Regions from separate parts of the Paraburkholderia sp. GAS206C genome, predicted to be linked through region 1. Evidence: predicted binding sites of a transcription regulator. Region 1 holds the regulator's gene; each other region holds the start of a gene.
The links. Region 1 encodes HrcA, which represses chaperone genes, less so after heat shock. Its sites were predicted from a motif close to TTAGCACTCNNNNNNNNNGAGTGCTAA; they were not measured.

Region 1 (4,213 bases):
CATGGAGGTCGTCTGGTAGCTTGGGTTACCGGCTGCGGCCAGGTGCTCAGGGTTAGCTCAGGATCGGCGCAGTGTTCGTTCAGGATTCAGGATTCGGGATCGGTTCAGGGCTTGATGTCGTCTTCGTGCGACGGGTATTCATTCCAGTGCAGCTTCTTGCGCAACGTCGCGTAATGGCTGTAGCCGACCGGGTGCAGGAGCGGCACGGTATGGCGTGAGCGGCGCACTTCGATCTTGTCGTTGTGTTCGAGCGCGGTAAACGACTGCATGTCGAAGTTGACGTTGACGTCGCGGCCGGAGACGATCTGGATGCTGACCTTTGAGTCGTCCGGCAGCACGATGGGGCGATTCGACAATGCGTGCGGCGCAATCGGCACCAGCACGATGCCTTGCAACTGTGGATGCAGGATTGGCCCGGCTGACGACAACGCGTAGGCGGTCGATCCAGTCGGCGTGGCGACGATCAGTCCGTCCGAGCGCTGGTTGTACATGAAGCGGCCATCCACGGCCACGTGCAGCTCCGCCATTCCCGAGAAACCGCTGCGGTTGACCACCACGTCGTTGAAGGCCAGCGCGTGGTAGATGGGGCTGCCGCCGCGCATGATGCGCGCTTCCAGCAACATGCGTTCCTCGCGCTCGAAATTGCCGCTCAGCATCTGCGGCACGAGTTCCTGCATGGCTGAAATCGGGATGTCGGTGATGAAGCCGACCCGCCCATGGTTGATGCCGATCAGCGGCGTGCGGTACGGCGCAAGCTGGCGGCCGATGCCGAGCATCGTGCCGTCGCCGCCCAGCACCACGGCCACGTCGGCGCGGGCGCCGATTTCCGCGGGGCGCAGGGCGGGGTAGTCGGTAATGCCGATCTCCGCAGCGGTGTCCGCTTCGAACACCACGTCGAAGCCGCGCCTGGCGATGCACGCGGCGAGCGCGGTCAGCGGCTCGCCAATGCCTGGCGTGTTGTTGCGCCCGACGAGCGCGACGGTCTTGAACTGACTGGTAACTTGCATGCCGGCATTACACCATAGGTGAGGGCTGAAAAGAACCGTCCGCGGCCACATGGGTGGCCGGCGCCACGCGGGCGCGCCTGTCGGGCTGCAGGCCCGTGCCGGCCGGCCTGCGCAGGATTATCGGCAGAATGATGAACTCCTCGTGACAGCGGGATGGTATGCGTTGCGTCGAACCCGCAGGTGCGGGTTCGCGCCAGGGGTTGTGCGGGCAAACCGGCACATGCAGCCCATGCCTCGCCAACGAAGGCGTGAACGCTGTTATTGTTAGCGCTCGCGGTCGTCGCGTCATTAAGCTAAACTTTTCCGTCATGCTAGATCCCCGCGCACAAACCCTCCTCAAAACGTTGATCGAGCGATATATCGCTGAAGGTCAACCGGTCGGCTCGCGCACGTTGTCCCGCTACTCCGGTCTGGAGCTGAGCCCGGCGACGATCCGCAACGTGATGTCCGATCTGGAAGAGGCGGGGCTTGTCATCAGCCCGCACACCTCGGCGGGCCGCATTCCAACGCCGCGCGGCTATCGTCTGTTTGTCGACACGATGCTCACAGTCGAGTCCGCGGCGGACGAGGAAGCGGTCACCCGTACCGTCAAGACCACGCTGCAGGCGGGCGAGCCGCAGAAGATCGTTGCAGCGGCGGCGAGCGTGCTGTCCAGCCTGTCGCAGTTTGCCGGCGTGGTGCTGACCCCGAGGCGCAGTCACGTCTTCAAGCAGATCGAGTTCATGCGCCTGTCCGACAAGCGCATCCTGCTCATCATCGTCACGCCCGAAGGCGACGTACAGAACCGCATCATGGCGACGCAACGCGATTTTTCGCCGTCGCAACTGGTGGAAGCGTCCAATTACATCAATGCGCACTTTGCCGGCCTTTCCTTCGACGAAGTGCGCCGGCGCCTGCGCGAAGAGATCGACGAGCTGCGCGGCGACATGACCACGCTGATGCACGCCGCCGTCAAGGCCAGCACAGATGAAGCTGACGCCGGCGAGACCGTGCTGATCTCCGGCGAGCGCAATCTGCTCGAAGTGGCCGACCTGTCTTCGGACATGGCGCGGCTGCGCAAGCTGTTTGATGTATTCGACCAAAAGACCAGCCTCCTTCAGTTGCTCGACGTATCGAGTCACGCCCAGGGCGTGCAAATCTTCATTGGCGGCGAGTCGAATCTCGTGCCGATCGAGGAAATGAGCGTCGTGACCGCGCCGTATGAAGTGAACGGCAAGATCGTCGGTACGCTCGGCGTGATCGGGCCGACGCGCATGGCCTACAACCGTGTGATTCCGATTGTCGACATCACCGCGCGCCTGCTCTCGCTGACGCTCAGCCAACAATAAGCGTCTGCGCCCCGGTACCGCGGCACGTTTCATTGCCTTGCCATTGCCCGCATCTCCGTCGGGCAGGAGCCCGAATTGCATGCTGCAAATGATGCGATGCGGCGCGCGGCTTGCCAATCGGCCGAATGGCCAGGTATCGGCTGCGGACCGCCCCGCTATAATGACTCTCACCTGAACCGATTTCCCGCTGTACGCGGCTAGCCCTGTTGCCTATGCGTTTCGATCTCGAGCGGCCATCGCAACCCGCCACATCTCATCGTGTTGCGGTTTTGCTGATCAATCTGGGCACGCCCGACGCACCGACGCCACGGGCCGTGCGGCGCTACCTCGCGCAGTTTCTGTCCGACCCACGTGTCGTGGAGATTCCCGCGGTCCTCTGGCAGGTGATCTTGCGGCTCCTGATCCTGCCGGTTCGCGGGCGCTCGTCGGCCAAGAAATATGCTGCGGTATGGACACCGGAAGGCTCGCCGTTACGCGTGTTCACGGAGAAGCAGGTGGAAGGTCTGCGGCATCTGCTGCAGTTGAACGGCTACACGGCGATCGTCGACTACGCCATGCGCTACGGCATGCCAGGCATCCCGGACATGCTGAATCAGCTCAAGCTGGCGGGTGCCGAGCGCGTCCTGCTGGTGCCGATGTATCCGCAATACTCGTCGTCGACTACGGCTACGGCATTCGACGCTGCATTCTCGGCGCTCAAACGCATGCGCAACCAGCTGGAAATCCGCACCATCCGCCAATATGCCGATCATCCGGCGTATATCGCGGCGCTGGCGGCGCAGGTACACCAGTACTGGCATGCCCATGGACGCCCGGATTTCGCGGCCGGCGACAAGCTGGTGCTGAGCTTCCATGGCGTTCCCAAACGTACGCTCGATCTCGGTGACCCGTATCACGACCAGTGCCAGCAAACGGGGGCACTGTTGATGCAGGCGCTCGGGCTGACAACGGTGGAGTGCCGCGTCACGTTCCAGTCGCGTTTCGGCAAGGCTGAGTGGTTGCAGCCCTATACCGCGCCGACGCTCAAGGAGCTGGGCGCGGCGGGGGTGCGCCGCGCGGATGTGTTTTGTCCGGGCTTTACTGCCGATTGCCTGGAAACTATTGAGGAAATCGGCATGGAAGTCCGCGACGAGTTCGTCCATGCGGGCGGCAAGGAGTTTCACCGCATTCCTTGCCTGAACGCCTCGCAGGCGTGGATTGCGGCGCTGGGGGAGATCGTCGCCCAGAACCTGCAGGGCTGGCCGGTGCAGGTGGCCTCCGCGCAAGGTACGGTGCCGGCGTGAGACTGGTTGACGGAATCGTTTTCAACGCGCTTGATGCGCAACTTGCGACGCCGCTTCGTACATAGGGCGCCAGACTAGCTGATGAACTACAGGATTTCGACCGAACCCGGCGCGCGCCTGCGCATCGACAAGTGGTTATGGGCAGCGCGTTTCTTCAAGACACGCTCGCTGGCAGCGGATGCCGTTGACAAAGCTCACGTAAGGATTGGCGGTGCTGCAGTCAAGCCGGCCAAGGAGGTGCGGGTCGGCGATCTCGTCGAAATCGAGATCGAACGCATCGTATGGCAGGTGGAAGTACTGGGTGTGTGCGACGTGCGCGGCCCGGCGAGTGTGGCGCAGACGCTTTATGCGGAAACCGAGGAAAGCAAGGTGAAGCGGCAGATGGAGCAGGAGCGGCGTAAAACGTATCGCGAGCCGGCCGCCGCTTTGCACGGGCGTCCGACCAAGCGCGACCGGCGCACTATCGACAAACTTTCAGGTGGGGATTGAACAGTTGTTCCATCGTCGCGTGCACGCCGCCATATTCGGTCGTGCTGTCGTTGACGGCCCCGGACATGCAGATGGTCGTGGTTCCCGCTACGAGCACCAAGGCGAC
Region 2 (4,213 bases), on a different contig from region 1:
GTGCGCATCGCCTTGCCCGACAGCGTCGGTCATTGCGCCCTCCTTTGCGTTCTGTTCGTGAGCATCATCCCGGCGGGATGTCGAGCGGCACGACAAACATGCCGGCAGTGTATTCCATATGAAAATAGCCGCTGCGCGCGTAGGCGGCAATGCGTTCCAACCGCTCGGACGATTGGCCGCTGCGGGCTGCCGCCGATCTCTCGTCAGGGGATTGATCCAGATTCACGGGTACGCGTTTTGACAATTGCTTTTGCAGGCTTCGCACGGGATGGCGAAGTCCGCCCCAGAAAAGCGTCGCTGAATGCGTGGCCATACGACCTCCGTCGATTGAATACCATCCAGTCAAATCTAGTGACCCGCTCAAGCAAGTGCAAACAAGTTTTTGTGGATTGGTTTTCGGAGAACGTAGCAAAAACCGCATTGGCAATAAGGGGAAACGGCCTGCTTCGCCTCGGCACCGCTCAGAGTCGTCCCGGTCGGGGATCGGCTACGAAGCCGTCGCGGTTCGGCATTTTCACAGCGGGCAAAGACCGTGCGTCCAGACGGGTATCCGGTGGCACGATGCCGTTCTGGTTGAGCAGGAATGCGCAAACGGCATAGACGTCATCGGCTGAAAGCGACTCGGGCGCGGTAAAGGGCATTGCACGACGAATATAGTCGAACAGCGTGGTCGCATAGGGCCAGTAGCTACCGACCGTGCGCTTCGGCTTCGCACTCGCCAGCGTACCGCGACCACCCACCAACGCATCTCCGAGCAGCCCTTGGCCCTGCGCGCCATGGCATGCGGCACATTGGGCCGCAAACACGCGCGCACCCGTGGCGACGTCGCCGCTGCCTGCGGGCAAGCCACGGCCGTCGGGCGCGATGTCAATATTCCACGCCGCGAGGTCCTGGTCCGATAACGGTGTGCCGACGCCGTAGCCCGCGTGTGCGCTCGACGCGAGCAAACTCGCAACGACAAAAGCTGTAGGCGCAAGCGTACGTCTCAAGACATTAAGCATTTCGCACCTCGCCACTCGCGTCGACACGCCACTGCTGAATCGCGTTGTAGTGATACTGCGAGTTCAACCCGCGTGCCGCCACTAGCGCTTCCCGCGTAGGCTGCACATAGCCGGTCGAATCCGTGGCGCGCGACAGGATCACTGCAGGCGCACCTTGCCACAACCAGTCCAGTTGGAAGCGCGTCAGCGCGCGATCGCCCGGGGTTCCGTCGAGGCGCGCGAGTTGCCACGTAGCGCCCGCATCCGTCGATACCTCGACCTTGCGAATCGCGCCGCGCCCCGACCAGGCGAGGCCACTGATCGGGTAGTAGCCTTGCGTGCTCAGACGATGCCCCGGCGAAGGCCGCGTGATCACGGACTTCGCATCCATTTCGAATGCGAACTGCCGCGCGGTTCCATTCGCCATCAGGCTCGTGTATCGCGAGGTTTCCTCGCGCGTCTGCAGCGGCGCATCGACGAACTTCAGGCGGCGCAGCCATTTGACGTTCGTATTGCCTTCGAAGCCCGGCACGATCAGGCGCAGCGGATAACCGTTTTCCGGGCGCAAACGCTCGCCGTTCTGCGCATAGACCACCATGGCGCGCTCGAGGATGCGATCGAGCGGCAAGCTGCGCGTCATTGCCGCGGCATCCGCGCCCTCCGCCAGCACCCAGCCGCCGCGTCCACCTTGCCCATCTTTCGACGTCGACAGGCCCCCCACCTCTTCCAGCAGGGTCGAAAGCCGCACACCCGTCCATTCGCAGCACGACAGCAAACCGTGTGTCAGTTGTACCGGTTGACCGCTCGGTCCATTCCATTCGCCACCGGTATTGCCGGAACATTCGATGAAATGGATCCGCGATTCGGACGGCAGGCGAACCAGGTCGTCCATCGTGAACAGTTTCGGCTCGCGTACAAGACCATGAATCACGAGGCTGTGCTGATCGGGATCGATATCCGGCACACCGTTGTGATGCCGTTCGTAGACGAGGCCGTTCGGCGTGATCGTGCCGAACAGGTCCGCTAGCGGCGTCATCGACGAAGCGGCCCCGGGCAACGGCCACGCCTTCGCGCTACGACGCACCACATCGGCTTCGTGCGCTGAGGGCACGCCATAGGGATGCTCGAGTATCGGCGCGCCCGGCGTGCGGCTCCATGGTGCGATATCAAGTGGCTTTAGCAGCGGGTTCGCGGCCGCGCCGGCACGTTGTGCGGCCACCAGACCGCTCGCGGCGAGTCCGCCCAGCAAACGGCGACGGCCGCGCGAAGTGGGCCTATCGGCTGCATGGGGTGAAGTGTCGCGAACCTTTTTCATCGGTGTCAGTGCGTCATGGGCCAACTGGCCACTGTAGCAACTGAAGCGGCGCCGACAAAACGAGCAATCGTGATATCGATCGAACCCAATGTGTGGAACGCCCCTTGCCCTCGGCTTGCCAGGCTTACCAGGCTTACCAGGCTCGCAAATAAACTAAACAGAAATGCGCCGATAAGGATTTGAGGATTCGTTATTGGAGCGCCCCGTTGGCGATTCTTATACTCGATCACGGTCAGCACTCGCCAGCGAAGAGTGCCAAATCTCCACAGCAGGAATGTCTAAATGAGCCTACGTCCTTTGCATGACCGCGTGATCGTCAAACGCCTCGATCAGGAAACGAAAACCGCTTCGGGCATCGTCATTCCCGAGAGCGCCGCGGAAAAACCCGATCAAGGCGAAGTGCTCGCCGTCGGCCCCGGCAAGCGCGATAACGACGGCAAGCGTATCGAGCCGGACCTGAAAGTCGGCGAGCGCGTGCTGTTCGGTAAATACGCGGGCCAACAGGTCAAGGTCGACGGCACGGATCTGCTCGTGCTGCGCGAAGAAGACATCGTCGCCGTAGTCCACCAATAAGGGAGCATCACAAGATGGCAGCCAAAGAAATCGTCTTTAGCGATAGCGCGCGTTCGAAACTGGTCGAAGGCGTCAACATTCTCGCCAATGCAGTGAAAGTCACGCTCGGCCCGAAAGGCCGCAACGTCGTGCTCGAACGTAGTTTCGGTTCGCCGGTTGTGACCAAGGACGGTGTGTCCGTGGCCAAGGAAATCGAGCTGGCCGACAAGTTGCAGAATATCGGCGCGCAACTGGTGAAGGAGGTCGCCTCGCGTACCAGCGACGCCGCCGGCGACGGCACCACCACCGCCACGGTGCTGGCGCAAGCGATTGTCCGCGAAGGCCAGAAATACGTCGCGGCAGGCCTCAATCCGCTGGATCTGAAGCGTGGTATCGACAAGGCCGTGACCGCGGCAATCGAAGAGCTGAAGAAGATCAGCAAGCCAACTACCACGAGCAAGGAAATCGCTCAGGTTGCAACGATCTCGGCGAATGGTGAAGAATCGATCGGTCAGCGTATTGCCGAAGCCATCGACCGTGTCGGCAAGGAAGGCGTGATCACCGTCGAAGACGGCAAATCGCTCGCCGACGAACTGGACGTGGTCGAAGGACTGCAGTTCGATCGTGGCTACCTGTCACCGTATTTCATCAACAATCCGGACAAGCAGGTCGCCGTTCTCGACAGCCCGTTCATTCTGCTGCACGACAAGAAGATCTCGAACATCCGCGATCTGCTGCCGGTGCTCGAGCAGGTTGCCAAGGCAGGCCGTCCGCTGCTGATCATCGCTGAGGACGTCGAAGGCGAAGCACTTGCAACACTGGTAGTTAACAACATCCGCGGCATTCTGAAGACAGTGGCGGTCAAGGCGCCGGGCTTCGGCGATCGCCGTAAGGCCTTGCTCGAAGATATCGCTATCCTGACCGGTGGTCAGGTGATTGCCGAGGAGACCGGTCTCACGCTCGAAAAGGCGACGCTGGCGGAACTGGGCCAGGCCAAGCGCATCGAGGTGGGCAAGGAGAACACCACGGTCATCGACGGCGGCGGCGACGCGAAGAACATCGAAGCGCGTGTCAAGCAGATCCGCGTGCAGATCGAAGAAGCCACCTCCGACTACGACCGCGAAAAGCTGCAAGAGCGCGTCGCCAAGCTCGCAGGCGGCGTGGCGGTGATCAAGGTAGGCGGCGCAACCGAGATCGAAGTCAAAGAGAAGAAGGACCGCGTGGACGATGCGTTGCACGCGACTCGTGCGGCCGTGGAAGAAGGCATTGTGCCGGGCGGCGGTGTCGCGCTGATCCGCGTCAGGAACGCAATCAAGGATCTGAAAGGCAGCAATCCCGATCAGGACGCCGGCGTGAAGATCGTGCT
Region 3 (4,213 bases), 160 kb from region 1:
AAAACATCGCCGCTACGTTCGCCACGTACGACACGGTTTTCCAGATGCAATGGAACCAGCCACTGCACGATCTTATCGACGTGCATCCGAACGTCTCGACTCTCCACGACGTCGAGTTCGGCAAAAGAACCGGCTGCATGGCGCAGCGTTTCACCGACTTCTGCAGAGACGATCTGGCACTGAGCGCGCCGGTGATGGACAACGGCATCACGGCGCCAGCCAACCTCGTGCATCGGCGACACGCGAAGCGCGTCATGATTCATCCCGAGGCAAGCACCGAAGACAAGCGCTGGTTCTCGCATCGGTTCGTCACGATCGCTCAGCGCCTGCGCAAACAAGGTTACGACGTGCAGTTCGTCATTGCACCGCATGAGCGTGAACGCTGGCGAAATCTGGGGGAGTTCGATATCCCCGCTCCCCATTTTTCGAGTCTGCACGAGCTTGCGTCATACCTCTACGAATCGGGATGGTTCATCGCCAACGACTCGGGCGTAGGGCACCTCGCATCGAATCTCGGCATTCCCGGTATCAGCTTGTTTCGTCGCCGGCGGATGGCCGAGCGTTGGCGGCCGGCATGGGGCATGGTCGGTGTCGTATTGCCGTGGCAGTGGATTCCCACTTCATATCTGAAGGAGAGGCTGTGGCGGCAAACACTCACATGCAACCGCGTACTGACTGCATTCACGCGGCTGACCCGGCGGGCAGCCCGCACGTACGGTAGCGAGGCCTAGAAGACGCCCACCGATAGCGATGGTCCTGACCTCGCCAGACCACAGCAGCGCATGCCACTGCTTGCCTGGAGTTTATTTATGCACGAAACGATGCCGGCGAATTCCCCTGTATTCATGCACTCGCTGTTTCGGTCCGGGAGTACCTATCTCTTCGATAAATTTCGGCGTACAGAACAATTCTACTGTTACCAGGAGCCTTGCAACGAGGCGCTTATCAATCTGGACAGGAGCCCGGACGAATTTCTGAAGCGTCCGGAAAACGACAATCGCCTGTTGCGGCATCCGACACTTACCGCGCCATATTTTTTTGAGTTTCATGGTGTGCGGGATCAGCTTGCCGGGTTGTTTAAAAAGTCATTCAGCTTTGACGACTATTTCGCAGGGCCGCAACTGTCTCAGGAGCAAAGGAAATATTTCGGCACCCTGATCGATGCGGCACCACGACGACCGTTGTTGCAGTTTTGCCGCAGCGCCGGGAGGGTCGAGGCGCTCAAGCATGAGTTTGGAGGCATTCACATCCATCTATGGAGAGAGCCTCGGGGGCAATGGTGGTCATATAAAATATCGACCTATTTTGATGCGACCACGCACGGGATCTATAACGCGATCCAATTACCTGTAGTACTGAACAAGATCCGGACGCTCGTAGATGTTCCTCGTTTTCGAGGACGCTCCGTCAACCGGGAGATCTACTTCCATCGCCATCATCCATTGGCTGCCCGGGAAAGCTATCTCGCGTTCTTTGGCGTGTGGCTTTATTCGTTTATCGAGGCCGAGCGATATGCTTCGGAAACAATTTGCATCAACAGGCTTAACGACGATCGCTATCGCACGGGCGTGACGCAGGCGTTGGCGTCCGCTGGCGTTGGCGATCTGGAGTTCGGCGATGCGAGGCTGACGAACTCGTCGTTTTCGGAGGCCGAGGCGTCGTTTTACGAAGGCATTGAAGACGAAGTTGCGCAACTGTTCTGCGAGAGTGGTTACGCGCAATCGGAAGTCGACGCGGCCCTTGCGGCTGCGAGAGCGACCATGCCACCGCCTCCTGGCTTAGTCGTTGATGCCCTGCAAGACGAGATTCGGCAGCTTCGAATGGTTGCGTTTACGCATTGGGACTGGCAAAAAAGTCATCCGGAGAAACGCCGGATGTGGCGAATGCCGCGCTTTTTTAGGCGCTGTGCCTAGGAGAGCGGAGGCGGCGGCGTTTCCTGCAAATCGGGCGCGGGTTTACCCTTTAATGCCCCACCCGCAAAAAATTCCCACCTCCATCCTTCTTGAATTTGTCACCACCCGTCCATATAATTAGCACTCGCTGCACGAGAGTGCTAACAACATCGCCGGCTGGCCCAGCCAGCTGGGTTTTCTCAGCGTTCTTCAGTCTCAATCAAGAGAGGAGTATGTATGAACCTTCGTCCTTTGCATGATCGCGTGATCGTCAAACGTCTGGATCAAGAAACCAAGACCGCGTCGGGCATCGTGATCCCCGAAGCCGCAGCAGAAAAGCCGGATCAAGGCGAAATTCTGGCAGTCGGCCCGGGCAAGCGTGACGACAAGGGCGCACAAATCGCGCTCGACGTGAAGGTTGGTGACCGCGTCCTGTTCGGCAAGTACGCAGGCCAGACCGTTAAGGTCGACGGCAGCGAACTGCTCGTGATGCGCGAAGAAGACATCATGGCCGTGGTGCAGAAGTAAGCGCAAAGCGCTACTTACCCGGTTATATCCCAAGAATTCAAGGAGTTAGAAGATGGCAGCTAAAGACGTCGTATTCGGTGATTCCGCCCGTGCCAAGATGGTTGAAGGCGTGAACATCCTCGCGAACGCTGTGAAGGTCACGCTGGGTCCGAAGGGCCGCAACGTTGTCCTGGAGCGCAGCTTCGGCGGCCCGACGGTCACCAAGGACGGTGTGTCGGTCGCGAAAGAGATCGAACTGAAAGACAAGCTCCAGAACATGGGCGCGCAAATGGTCAAGGAAGTGGCTTCCAAGACCAGCGACAACGCAGGTGACGGCACCACGACCGCAACGGTCCTGGCCCAGTCCATCGTTCGCGAAGGCATGAAGTACGTCGCATCGGGCATGAACCCGATGGACCTGAAGCGCGGTATCGACAAGGCTGTGACTGCAGCTATCGAAGAACTGCGCAAGATCAGCAAGCCGTGCACGACCAACAAGGAAATCGCTCAGGTTGGCGCGATTTCGGCAAACAGCGACTCGTCGATCGGCGATCGTATCGCTGAAGCAATGGACAAGGTCGGCAAGGAAGGCGTCATCACGGTTGAAGACGGCAAGTCGCTGCAAGACGAACTGGACGTGGTTGAAGGCATGCAGTTCGACCGCGGCTACCTGTCGCCGTACTTCATCAACAATCCGGACAAGCAAGTTGCTGTGCTCGACAACCCGTTCGTGCTGCTGCACGACAAGAAGGTGTCGAACATTCGTGACCTCCTCCCGGTTCTGGAGCAAGTTGCCAAGGCTGGCCGTCCGCTGCTGATCATCGCAGAAGACGTCGAAGGCGAAGCACTGGCAACGCTGGTTGTGAACAACATCCGCGGCATCCTGAAGACTGTGGCTGTCAAGGCTCCGGGCTTCGGCGATCGTCGTAAGGCCATGCTGGAAGACATCGCGATCCTGACCGGTGGTCAAGTTATCGCTGAAGAAACCGGCCTGACGCTCGAAAAGGCAACGCTGGCTGAACTGGGTCAAGCGAAGCGTATCGAAGTGGGCAAGGAAAACACCACGATCATCGACGGCGCTGGCGAAGGTGCCAACATCGAAGCGCGCGTGAAGCAAGTTCGCACGCAAATCGAAGAAGCAACGTCGGACTACGACCGTGAAAAGCTGCAAGAGCGCGTGGCCAAGCTGGCCGGCGGTGTTGCAGTGATCAAGGTCGGCGCTGCGACCGAAGTCGAAATGAAGGAAAAGAAGGCACGTGTCGAAGACGCACTGCACGCAACGCGCGCAGCTGTGGAAGAAGGCATCGTGGCCGGCGGCGGTGTTGCACTGATCCGCGCTCGTACGGCAATCGCCGGTCTGAAGGGCGCTAACGCCGATCAAGACGCAGGTATCAAGATCGTTCTGCGCGCAATGGAAGAACCGCTGCGCCAGATCGTCACGAACGGCGGCGAAGAAGCCAGCGTCGTGGTGGCAGCAGTTGCAGCAGGCACGGGCAACTACGGCTACAACGCAGCAACCGGCGAGTACGTCGACCTGGTCGACGCTGGTGTTGTGGACCCGACGAAGGTCACGCGCACGGCACTGCAAAACGCAGCATCGGTGGCAGGTCTCCTGCTGACGACCGACGCAGCTGTTTGCGAACTGCCGAAGGAAGATGCTCCGATGGGCGGCGGCGGAATGCCGGGCGGCATGGGCGGCATGGGCATGGACATGTAATTTCGGATGGGGCTCCTCCGGGAGCCTCGTATCGAAACACATGAGGGAGGTGCGCTGCAAGGCGTGCTCCCCAAAAGAGAAAACCCGCAGCGATGCG
Region 4 (4,213 bases), on a different contig from region 1:
CAATACGCGCAAGGACGGCCGCAGACGCACTGGATCTACCAGTACTCGCCCGAGACCTTCAGCATGACCGAGCTGCCGTTCGCCCGCGAGGTATGCGACGCGGTCGCCCAGACGTGGCGGCCCACGCGGGATCACAAGATGATCATTAATCTGCCCGCTACGGTCGAAGCCGCAATGCCGAACGTGTACGCCGATCAGATCGAATGGATGGACCGCAATCTCGGCTACCGGGACAGCATCGTGCTGTCGGTGCATCCTCATAACGATCGCGGCACCGCGGTCGCCGCCGCCGAACTCGCCGTGCTGGCGGGCGCGGATCGCGTCGAAGGGTGTCTCTTCGGGAATGGCGAGCGCACCGGCAATGTCGACCTCGTCACGCTGGCGATGAATCTTTACACCCAGGGCGTCGACCCTGGCCTCGACTTCTCGAATATCGACGCGGTACGCCGCGTGGTAGAGCGCTGCAACCAGTTGCCGGTGCATCCGCGCCATCCGTATGCGGGCGATCTCGTCTATACGGCGTTCTCGGGATCGCACCAGGACGCGATTCGCAAGGGCTTTGCCCAGCAGAAGCCGGACACAGTGTGGGAAGTGCCCTATCTGCCGGTCGACCCGGCCGACGTGGGCCGCAGTTATGACGCTGTGATCCGCGTGAACAGCCAGTCGGGCAAAGGTGGCTCGACCTACCTGCTCGAACGCGGCATGGGCTTCACGCCGCCGCGCCGCGTGCAGATCGAGTTCAGCCACGCGGTGCAGGCCGCCACAGATATCAGTGGCGCCGAGATCAGCGGTGAGGCGATCTGTGCGTTGTTCGCCCGCGAGTACTTCGAGACCGCAGGGCCGGCGCAGCGGGTCAACGCTTCAACCGTGCGGTGGGAAGATCGCGACGTCAATGTGGCGGCGACGAATCGGCCCCGTGGGCCGTCCGAGGGGCAAGACGCGCAGCATGCTCCGCACGAGCAACACGCCCGCCGCGTCGCCGCCGCGTTCGCTGCAGCTGCGGGGCAGACGATTGAGGTCATCTCGTTTGAAAACACGCGTACCACCGATGGGCGCACGGCGGTGTTCGTGGGCTGCAGGGTCGGGGAGCACGCGGTCCGTTACGGCGTTGGAGTTAGCCCGGAACCTGCGACGGCGGTCGTGGATGCCGTTGTCAGCGCGGTGAACCGGGCAATCGGAACAAACGAGGCAGTTGGGACAGATATGGCAGAAGTGGCAAATCCGGCGGTGTGGCAAGAGCGCGACCGCAGAGTCGCGGCCTGACGTCAACCGGCTGCTCAACTCAAACCAAAAGCAGACAACAACCTTAAGAAAGCGCGGCTCGATCTGCCGCGCCTACGAGCACGGGTCGCTCAACCAGCGTCCCGGCGAGAGAAGCCCACCGGCCTCACTCGATCGCGCAACGCGTTGCCTGCCATGCGACCAGCCGCCACTCACCGTCTTCCTGCGCATGCAGTGCCGTATAGGCAATCGGGAACAGCAACGCGCCGTTGTTCGCCTCCATCTCGATGAGCGCTCGCCCCGTGACGATCACACAGGTTTCACGCCCCACCGGCAGCACCTCCTGTGACTGGATCTCGATCTGCCGATAACGACGGCGCCCCGCTGTGATTCCGTCGATGAACTGCCGCTTCGTTTCCCGTTTGCCATTCGTGTGGACATAGCTGACGGTCTCGGAGAGCAGCGAGTCGAGCAACGGTCCGTTGCCATCGACCATCGCTCGAAAGCGGTCGCGCTCGAGCCCACGAATCGCCTCGATCACCTTTGCGGACATTGCTCAGCCCCTTTGCCTCGACGGGCCGACAGCGGCCGCGGTCTTAGAAGTTACGTTGCAAATATAGCTGGCTGAAATTTATACCAGGTTTGGGCTCTTTGATACCGCCGTTCGCGAAGGACGCCAAAACCGGTAGACCGCCAGACACTGCTGCCGACATACGAAGCCCGCCCCCACGTCAGCTGTCGAAGGGACGCTGGAACATTGCGGCGCAGCCGCGATCCAACTTCAATCGCGGTACCCACCGCGCATAAATTGCCCTTGAAAAAACCGGTCCTGCACCCCATATACTCGGAGCCACGGGCGCAAGAAATCATAAGAAGAAAGCCGGAATTCAGCTGACCAATACTCGAAAAGGCCGAAAACCGGTGACAGTCCACCACGGCGCCCCCATCTAGAGCAAATCCTACGCTCATCCCCGTCAAAGCGTAGAAAGCGTATGATGCTATTGAAAATCAAATTTCAATAGCCAGACGGGAACCATGATACCCCCACACACTCTAAGTATTAGCACTCGGATATTGAGAGTGCTAACATCCACGCTGGAGTCGAAGTTCGACTGAGCTTTTGGCTGATTCCAAAGGAGTTTTCTACGTGAGCAACGCAATGACCCTTCCGAGTACTCTGAGCCCGTCGTCGGCTAAGGCCGCTTCGGCAGGTGCACTGGCGCTCTCGCATTCTTCGCTGCTGCCCGGTCAACTGGGCAATATCGACGCCTACATCCAGGCCGTGAACCGGATTCCGATGCTGACGCCGGCGGAGGAACGACAGTTCGCCACCGAATTTCGCGAGCAGGGTAACCTGGAGTCCGCGCGCCGCCTCGTCCTGTCGCATTTGCGGCTGGTGGTGTCGATCGCGCGCAACTATCTGGGCTATGGCCTGCCGCATGCCGACCTGATCCAGGAAGGCAATATCGGCCTGATGAAGGCCGTGAAGCGCTTCGATCCGGAGCAGAACGTGCGTCTCGTGTCGTACGCCATGCACTGGATCAAGGCCGAGATCCACGAATACATCCTGCGCAACTGGCGCATGGTAAAGGTCGCTACCACCAAGGCGCAGCGCAAGCTGTTCTTCAACCTGCGCAGCCACAAGCAAGGCTTGGGCGCGTTCACGCCGGACGAGATCGAAGGTCTCGCCAAGGAACTGAACGTCAAGCGCGAGGAAGTGGCCGAGATGGAAACGCGCCTGTCCGGTGGCGATATCGCCCTGGAAGGTCAGGTGGAGGACGGCGAGGAATCGTACGCGCCGATCGCCTATCTGGCCGATTCGCATAGCGAACCGACCGCCGTGCTGGCAGCGCGTCAACGCGACAAGCTGCAAAGCGACGGCATCGCCAGCGCCCTCGAATCGCTGGACGCACGCAGCCGCCGGATTATCGAAGCCCGCTGGCTGCAGGTGCAGGATGACGGTTCGGGTGGTTCGACGCTGCACGACCTGGCAGACGAATTCGGCGTGTCGGCCGAGCGCATTCGCCAGATCGAGGCGAGCGCCATGAAGAAAATGCGCAGCGCATTGAACGAGTACGCTTAACGCAAAATAGCGGCACTCGGCGCCGTCAGACACTCGTCCGCGCTCTGTAAGACATCAGCCCTGCCCTCGTAAGACGGCGGGGCTTTTTCATTTACCACGTCCCAACCCCACCCCATTTCCTTGACGTAGCGCAAGGTTGCTTGTATTAGTGACGTGGACGGCATGCCTACGCGACCCAATGCCACAGTCGCGAACTTCCTCGCTGCCAGCCCCTATCTTAATATCGTTATGCATTCTCCAAGCCGTCTGCGCGGCCTGGATCCGGCCGGGTAAACCGGTGTGAAGTCGAACCATCGACCGATCATGACCATAACGCTACACGACAGGACTCCGCCTCGCCCTGCCCTGCGCGCGCGAATCGCCGCCTGGGCACGCGGACCGACCTTCGGGCGAGATATCGCCATCGTGCTTGCCATCAAATTTGCACTCCTGATGGTGCTCAAGTACGCGTTTTTCAATCATCCCATGGCGGAGAACATGTCCATGCCGCCCGCGCTCGTCGCGCAGGCGCTGCTCTCCGCGCCCGCCCCGCATCCGTCTCAAGGTGATCAACATGCCCGGTAGCGAAGTCGTCGACCTCTCGCGTCTCCAGTTTGCGGTGACGGCGCTTTATCACTTTTTGTTCGTACCCCTTACGCTCGGACTGTCCTGGCTGCTCGTCATCATGGAATCCGTCTACGTGATGACCGGCAAGCAGATCTACAAGGACATGACGCAGTTCTGGGGCAAGCTGTTCGGCATCAACTTCGCGATGGGCGTCACCACCGGTCTCACGCTGGAGTTCCAGTTCGGCACCAACTGGTCGTACTACTCCCATTACGTCGGCGATATCTTCGGCGTACCGCTCGCGGTCGAAGGGCTGATGGCGTTCTTCCTCGAGTCGACCTTCGTCGGCCTGTTCTTCTTCGG

Region 2: a site for HrcA is predicted at 2,528-2,554, ahead of P3T20_RS29075 (co-chaperone GroES). Genes of this name have one in related genera too.
Region 3: a site for HrcA is predicted at 2,031-2,057, ahead of groES (co-chaperone GroES). Genes of this name have one in related genera too.
Region 4: a site for HrcA is predicted at 2,282-2,308, ahead of rpoH (RNA polymerase sigma factor RpoH). Genes of this name have one in related genera too.

The regions. Positions count from the first base shown of each region.
Region 1 is NZ_JBNDKR010000002.1:658,680-662,892, reverse strand. It holds gene recN (DNA repair protein RecN) at 1-3, opposite strand, end outside; gene P3T20_RS07355 (NAD kinase) at 105-1,007, opposite strand; gene hrcA (heat-inducible transcriptional repressor HrcA) at 1,316-2,335, shown strand; gene hemH (ferrochelatase) at 2,548-3,618, shown strand; gene P3T20_RS07340 (RNA-binding S4 domain-containing protein) at 3,700-4,107, shown strand.
Region 2 is NZ_JBNDKR010000011.1:138,909-143,121, reverse strand. It holds gene P3T20_RS29095 (SDR family NAD(P)-dependent oxidoreductase) at 1-33, opposite strand, end outside; gene P3T20_RS29090 (hypothetical protein) at 65-313, opposite strand; gene P3T20_RS29085 (c-type cytochrome) at 462-1,001, opposite strand; gene soxC (sulfite dehydrogenase) at 994-2,295, opposite strand; gene P3T20_RS29075 (co-chaperone GroES) at 2,578-2,868, shown strand; gene groL (chaperonin GroEL) at 2,883-4,213, shown strand, end outside.
Region 3 is NZ_JBNDKR010000002.1:498,711-502,923, reverse strand. It holds gene P3T20_RS06640 (glycosyltransferase family 9 protein) at 1-731, shown strand, start outside; gene P3T20_RS06635 (hypothetical protein) at 810-1,913, shown strand; gene groES (co-chaperone GroES) at 2,130-2,420, shown strand; gene groL (chaperonin GroEL) at 2,473-4,116, shown strand.
Region 4 is NZ_JBNDKR010000003.1:186,331-190,543, reverse strand. It holds gene leuA (2-isopropylmalate synthase) at 1-1,263, shown strand, start outside; gene P3T20_RS09185 (nuclear transport factor 2 family protein) at 1,388-1,774, opposite strand; partial or broken gene P3T20_RS09180 (acyloxyacyl hydrolase) at 1,818-1,957, opposite strand; gene rpoH (RNA polymerase sigma factor RpoH) at 2,369-3,304, shown strand; gene cydP (cytochrome oxidase putative small subunit CydP) at 3,608-3,868, shown strand; gene P3T20_RS09165 (cytochrome ubiquinol oxidase subunit I) at 3,858-4,213, shown strand, end outside.